One region of the Streptomyces sp. DSM 116793 genome, then DNA from elsewhere that is predicted to be linked to it. Evidence: riboswitches for the same ligand, from Rfam matches in the RefSeq annotation. Region 1 holds a riboswitch; the other holds the start of a gene.

Region 1 (3,406 bases):
GGTGGTACCGGTTGTCTGGGGACCACCAGTCGGTGGTGGGTCGCTCGCGCAGTTCCCCGCGCCCCTTCCCATGCGCCTCCGGCGCCCCCTCAGCGGGGTGGCATCGGTTGTCTGAGGACCACCAGTTAGTCGTGGGTCGCTCGCGCAGTTCCCCGCGCCCCTTTCCGGCGCCTTCGGCGCCCCCAGGGCCCAGTGCCCGGGGCGTGGGAGGTGTCCCCAGGACCAGCCGTGCGACCTGTCGGGGCGCAGCCCCGTCTTGAAGGGGCGCGGGGAACTGCGCGGGCAACCACCCACTGGGCTGGTGGTCCTCAGACAACCGGCACCACCCCATCGAGGGGCGCCGAATGGGCGCAGGGCGCGTCCATGCGGGCTCCGCCGGGTGGGGCGCGAGCGACCGGCGGCCGCGCCGAGGTCCGGAGAACAACCGGCGCACCCCACCGGGGGTGACCCCGGAGGGTCGGCTCACCACCGTGCGGGCACCGCACCGAAGCCGATCGCGCACAGGTCGTCGGCCGCAGCCCGATCCAGGAGAACCGCCGACGCACAGCCCCGCGGCACCCGCCCGGCCGTCAGCCCCCGCACCAGCCTCCCCACCGCCCTGCGATGCCGCAGGAAGGCGTACCGGGAGACCCTGCGGCCCCGCGCCCCCTGCCCGGCCAGGGCCGCACCCGGCGCCACATCGAGCAGCACCAGGTGCAGAGCCGCGGCACGCCGCACCGCCGCACGCGCGAGCCACCACCGCACCCACGCCTGCGTCCCGCAGTCGTGCACGACGACCCCCGCGCCACTGCGCAGCGCGCGGCGCAGCCGCGCATAGTGCGAGACCCGGACCAGAGGCCGGTAGACCGCATACGGCACCCACCGCGGCAGGCGCCGCGCCCACCACTCGCGGGCGTCCTGGGAGTCGATCCGGGGCCCCGGCACCGCCCGCCGCATCAGCGTGGACTTGCCGCTCCCCGGCAGCCCGGAGACCACGACGAGGTCGCCCGCGGCGAACGACAACCGCCGGGGACCGTGGCCGGCACACCCCCGCAGATCCCGCACGACGCCCGGGAAGGGCGCGCCACCCGGAGCGCCACCCGAGGCGGGTGCGGCGCCTGGGGCCGGTGCGGTATCCGGGGCGGACGCGGTGCCCGGCCCGGGGACGGCGCCCGGGGCACCCTGGGCGGGCAGCGCACGGGGCACCTGGAGCAGCGCGCGCCGGGCGCCCCCTCCATCCCCGGCGTGCGCGCCGCGTGCCGTGATCGGACCGTCCACCGTGATCGGCCTCCCCCAAGCTGTCCCGGCCCTCTGTGTCTGTCCGGGCCGGCTGGTACGTGGTCTGCCCGTCGTCAAGTGCAAAGAAACGGTAATGCGACACATGGCGGCACCCCGTCCACAAGCGCGCTCCGCGCGTGTCGCACGGCCCCCACCGATCACACGCGGGCCCTCGCACCCCGAAGGAGGGCCGACCGGCCGCCGTCGCACCGGCCCGAGCCGCACCGCGGCTGCTCACCGAAGCGCCGACGTCGCACCGCGGCCCGTGAACCCGGTTCACCCCACTCGGAGCACGCACTCCCCAGCGCGCCGCGCGATTCGCCTCGCGCCCCCTGACGGGGCACCGGCCACGCCTGCCGGGCGCACCGGCCAAGCCTGCCGGGCTTACCGGCCACGCCTGGGGGCGTGGAGGAGCGCGCGCCGTGCGATGATGTGCGCGCCAACTGCATACCGGCCGCTTGAATCCGCGCGGGAGAGCCTCCGGCCATCGGCCGGGGCGCCGAAGGAGCAAGTCCTCCCTTGAATCTCTCAGGCCCCGTACCGCGCGGGTGAGGCAATTCTGGAAAGCGGGCCGCCCGACCGGCGGCCCCACCCAAGGTGCAAGCCAGGACGCCCGGACGTCTCCTGCGGGACGGGGCTCTCGGCGAACCTCTCAGGTTCCGATGACAGAGGGGGAGGACCGATCTCGTCCGCCCTGTTCTGCCCCCGGGAGCCAGCCATGCCCCATGACGCCCCCCAGTCCCGCCGCACCGCTCTCGACGCGGTGCACCGCTCGCTCGGCGCCACCATGACCGACTTCGCCGGGTGGGACATGCCGCTGCGGTACGGCAGCGAGCGCGACGAGCACCAGGCCGTGCGGACCACCGCCGGTCTCTTCGACCTCTCCCACATGGGCGAGATCACCGTCACCGGGCCGGGCGCCGCCGCCCTGCTCGACCACGCCCTGGTCGGCAACATCGGCGCCCTGAAGCCGGGCCGCGCGCGGTACACGATGATCTGCCGTGCGGACGGCGGCATCCTGGACGACCTGATCGTCTACCACCTCGCCGCCGGCCGGCCGGGCACGGCGCCGCAGCCCGCCACGGGACAGGCGGCCCCCGAGCCCCGGGAGTCCCCCGCGTACCTGGTCGTGGCGAACGCCGCCAACGCCGGAACCGTCCTCGCCGCGCTCACCGAGCGGGCCGCCGGCTTCGACGCGGTGGTGCGCGACGACCGCGACGCCTACGCCCTGCTCGCCGTCCAGGGCCCCGCCTCCCCGGGCATCCTCGCCCCGCTCACCGACGTCCCGCTCGCGGACCTGAAGTACTACACGGGCGCCCCCGGCACCGTCGCCGGCGTCCCCGCGCTGATCGCCCGTACGGGGTACACCGGCGAGGACGGCTTCGAGCTGTTCGTGGCGCCCGGGGACGCCGAGCGCCTCTGGGCGGCGCTCACCGAGGCGGGCACGGGCGCGGGCCTGGTGCCGTGCGGCCTGTCGTGCCGGGACACGCTGCGCCTGGAGGCGGGCATGCCGCTGTACGGGCACGAGCTGAGCACCGCGCTGACGCCCTTCGACGCGGGCCTCGGCCGGGTGGTGAAGTTCGACAAGCCGGGTGACTTCGTGGGGCGCGCCGCGCTCCAGGAGGCGGCCCGGCGCGCCGAGAGCGCCCCGCCCCGCAAGCTCGTCGGGCTGGTCGCCGAGGGCCGCCGGGTGCCGCGCGCGGGCTACGCCGTGGTGGCCGCCGCGGACGGTACGGTGATCGGCGAGGTCACCTCGGGCGCCCCGTCGCCGACGCTGGGCAGGCCGATCGCGATGGCCTACGTCGACGCGGAGCACGCGGCGTCGGGCACGCCGGGCGTGGCGGTCGACATCCGCGGCAGCCATGAGCCGTACGAGGTGGTGGCCCTGCCGTTCTACCAGCGGAAGAAGTGATCCGCGGGCAGCCGGCGGCGCGCTCCCGACCCCGTGCGCTCCCTCGGCCCGCCCCGCGCCCTGTCTCCGCCCGGCGCGACCGTGACCGGGCCCACGCGCCCCGTCTTGCATCGCGAGACGGTCCGTTCATCAGCACTCCCCCGCGTACAGGAGAATTCACCCCATGAGCAACCCCGAGCAGCTTCGCTACAGCAAGGAGCACGAGTGGGTGTCGCCCGCCGAGGACGGCGTGGCGAC
Region 2 (3,406 bases), 6.3 Mb from region 1:
CGTCGTGCTGAAGGTGCGGCGCTACGACTTCTCCACGCTGACGAGATCGGAGACCCTGCGCGGCCCCACGGACGACCGGGGCGTGGTGCGGGAGGCCGCCGCCCGCCTGCTGGAGGCCGTGGACACCACCGGGGGAGTGCGGCTGCTGGGCGTCGGTGTCAGCGGGCTCGCGGACTTCACGCAGGAGGACCTGTTCGCGCAGGCCGCGGAGGTGCGGACCGCAGAGCCCGAGCCCGTGGCCGAGCAGGAGCAGGAGGAAACGCCCGTTCCGGCCGGGCGGCGCTGGCCGGCGGGCCACGATGTGCACCATGCCGCATACGGGCCGGGCTGGATCCAGGGCAGCGGCCTCGGCAGGGTGACCGTCCGGTTCGAGACCCCAGGATCCCCGCCCGGCCGCGTCCGCACCTTCCGCACCGACGACCCGGACCTCACCCTCTCCGACCCCCTGCCCCTGGTACCGGAGGCGATCACGGGCACACCACCGGGGCACATGGGCACACCACCGGGGCAGGGACAGGAGGACGGCCCCGGCCTGGAGGAGGGCGGCTCCGGACCGGCGAACGACGGCACCGGGCCCGTGAGCCGGGACCCCGACCCCGAACGAAGACCGAGCGCCGAAGCTCCGGACGGCGGTGCCGCACCGCCGTGAACACCGTGTGCGTGGCCGCCGGCCGGGGCGCGGCGAACCGCGCGACCGGCCACCACAGCACCGTCAGGTCGCCACCGTCGCAAGGGGGCGTTTCCGTCGTCTTCGGGCCACCGGCCCGGTAGGGGGCAGGTCGCGCGGTTTCCCGCGCCCCGCTTGCGGGGCGTCGGCGCGCGCCCGAGTCCGGGGCGCGGGCCGCCAGCACCCCGGTGCCGCATTGCCGTGCACACCGTGAGGTGTTTCCGTGGCCCCGTGCCGGCGCTCGGCCTCGGAGGGCCCCCGCCGTGCGCCGCCCGGGTGTGGGCCGCGGGGTGCGGCCCACATGTGCTCACTCCTCACCCCTCGTCCTGCCCCGCCAACCGCCCGAAGTCACGGTCCTCGGGAGGCGGCGGTGCCGCCGTGTCGAGGCCGTAGTGGTGGTACAGCTGCAACTCCTGGGCGGGCGAGAGATGGCGGCCCACGCCGAAGTCCGGCGCGTCCTTGATCAGTGCCCGGTCGAACGGCACACGGAGCGTGCCCTCCTCCAGGCGGCTCGGCTCCAGGGGTACGAAGGCGTCCCGGCTGAAGAAGCCGGTCCGTATGGCGGCCCACTCGGGGACGCCGGTCGCGTCGTCGAGGTACACCTCGTCGACCGTGCCGATCTTCGTGCCGTTGCGGTCGAACGCCTTGCGGCCGATCAGGTGGCGCGGATCGATGTCGCTCTGCACGATCCCTCCAGTGGTTTCCACATCATCCGTAGGCACTACGAAAAAGCACATTCCGGACGTCGGCCACTCGAACGTTCTGCCGCGGCCCCCGCTGGTAGGCTGGCCGTGGCTGCTGAACCCGTGCGGGAGAGCTCCCCGGCTCAGGCCGTGGGGCGCCGAAGGAGCAAATCCTCCCCGGAAACTCTCAGGCCCACGTACCGCACGGACGAGGTCACTCTGGAAAGCAGAGCGGGAGCCCAGGCCTCCGTTCTCACCGACGGTGAAAGCCGGGCGCCGATGGCGCACCGGTGAAGCTCTCAGGTCGAGATGACAGAGGGGGAGGCCGATTCGGGCACCCGCCGTGGTGTCCCTCGCAGGTCGTAGCAGACCAGGAGGCCTCCGCCATGTCCCTCAACCGTACCCCGCTCGCCCGGCTCGAAGAGGGCATCCCCTTCGCCCGGCGCCATATCGGACCCGACGCAGAGGCGCTGGCCAAGATGCTCGCGCAGGTCGGTTACGGCTCCCTGGACGAGCTGACGGACGCCGCCGTCCCCGACGTGATCAAGGACACCGAGGGCCTCCAGTTGCCCGCCGCCCGCACCGAGGCCGAGGTCCTGGACGAACTGCACGCCCTCGCCCAGCGCAATGACGTGCTCGACTCCATGATCGGACTCGGCTACTACGGCACGTTCACGCCCCCGGTGATCCTCCGCAACGTCCTGGAGAACCCGGCCTGGTACACCGCGTACACGCCCTACCAGCCGGAGATCTCGCAGGGCCGCCTCGAGGCGCTGCTCAACTTCCAGACGGTGGTGTCCGACCTGACCGGCCTGCGTACGGCCGGCGCCTCCCTGCTCGACGAGGGCACCGCCGCCGCCGAGGCGATGGCGCTGTCCAGGCGGGTCGGCAAGGTCAAGGACGGTGTCTTCGTGGTGGACGCCGACGCCCTCCCGCAGACCATCGGCGTGATCCGGACCCGCGCGGAACCCGCGGGGGTCGAGGTCGTCGTCGCCGACCTCGCCGCCGGAATCCCCGCGGAGGCGGCCGAGCGCGGCGTGGTCGGCGTGCTGGTGCAGTACCCGGGCGCCTCGGGTGCCGTGCGCGACATCCGCCCCGTCGTCGAGCAGGCCCACGAGCTGGGCGCCATCGTCACCGTCGCCGCCGACCTGCTCGCCCTCACCCTGCTGCGCTCGCCCGGTGAGCTGGGCGCGGACATCGCGGTCGGCACCACACAGCGCTTCGGTGTGCCCATGGGCTTCGGCGGGCCGCACGCCGGCTACCTCGCCGTGCGCGAGGAGTACGCCCGCAACCTCCCCGGCCGGCTGGTGGGTGTCTCCGTCGACGCCGACGGCCACCAGGCCTACCGCTTGGCGCTGCAGACCCGCGAGCAGCACATCCGCCGCGAGAAGGCCACCAGCAACATCTGCACCGCGCAGGTCCTGCTCGCCGTGATGGCGGCGATGTACGCCGTCCACCACGGCCCCGACGGCCTGCGCGCCATCGCCCGGCGCACCCACCGGTACGCCACGCTGCTCGCCGAGGGCCTGCGGCGCGGCGGCGTCGAGGTGGTGCACGACGTCTTCTTCGACACCATCACCGCACGGGTGCCGGGCCGGGCCGCCGCCGTGGTGCGGGCGGCCCGGCAGGACGGTGTGAACCTCCGCCTCACCGACGCCGACCACGTCGGCATCGCCTGCGACGAGACCACCACCCGTGCCCACCTCGGCACGGTGTGGACCGCCTTCGGTGTGACCGCCGACATCGACGCACTGGACGCGGCGCTCACCGCCGCGGACGGCACCGACGGCGACGCGCTCCCCGAGGCGCTGCTGCGCACTGACACGTACCTGACCCACCCGGTCTTCCACCAGTACCGCTCCGAGACCGCCATGCTGCGGTACCTGCGCAGGCTCGCCGACCGCGACTACGCCCTCGACCGGGGCATGATCCCGCTCGGCTCCTGCACCATGAAGCTCAACGCCACCACGGAGATGGAGCCCATCACCTGGCCGGGCTTCGGCGCCCTGCACCCCTTCGCCCCCGCCGAGCAGGCGCAGGGCTACCTCAGCCTCAT

The links. Region 1 has a riboswitch for glycine ahead of gcvT (glycine cleavage system aminomethyltransferase GcvT). Riboswitches for the same ligand answer to the same signal wherever they lie in the genome.
Region 2: it holds a riboswitch for glycine, as region 1 does, so the genes downstream of both, gcvP (aminomethyl-transferring glycine dehydrogenase) here and gcvT (glycine cleavage system aminomethyltransferase GcvT) in region 1, are expected to answer to the same signal.

What each region holds. Positions count from the first base shown of each region.
Region 1 is NZ_CM170494.1:6,834,886-6,838,291, reverse strand. Features, by position in the region: gene ACSMXW_RS26905 (AAA family ATPase) at 463-1,173, opposite strand; glycine riboswitch at 1,717-1,810, shown strand; gene gcvT (glycine cleavage system aminomethyltransferase GcvT) at 1,976-3,169, shown strand; gene gcvH (glycine cleavage system protein GcvH) at 3,333-3,406, shown strand, end outside.
Region 2 is NZ_CM170494.1:554,393-557,798, reverse strand. Features, by position in the region: gene ACSMXW_RS02440 (DNA polymerase IV) at 1-649, shown strand, start outside; gene ACSMXW_RS02435 (PRC-barrel domain-containing protein) at 982-1,353, opposite strand; glycine riboswitch at 1,467-1,563, shown strand; gene gcvP (aminomethyl-transferring glycine dehydrogenase) at 1,737-3,406, shown strand, end outside.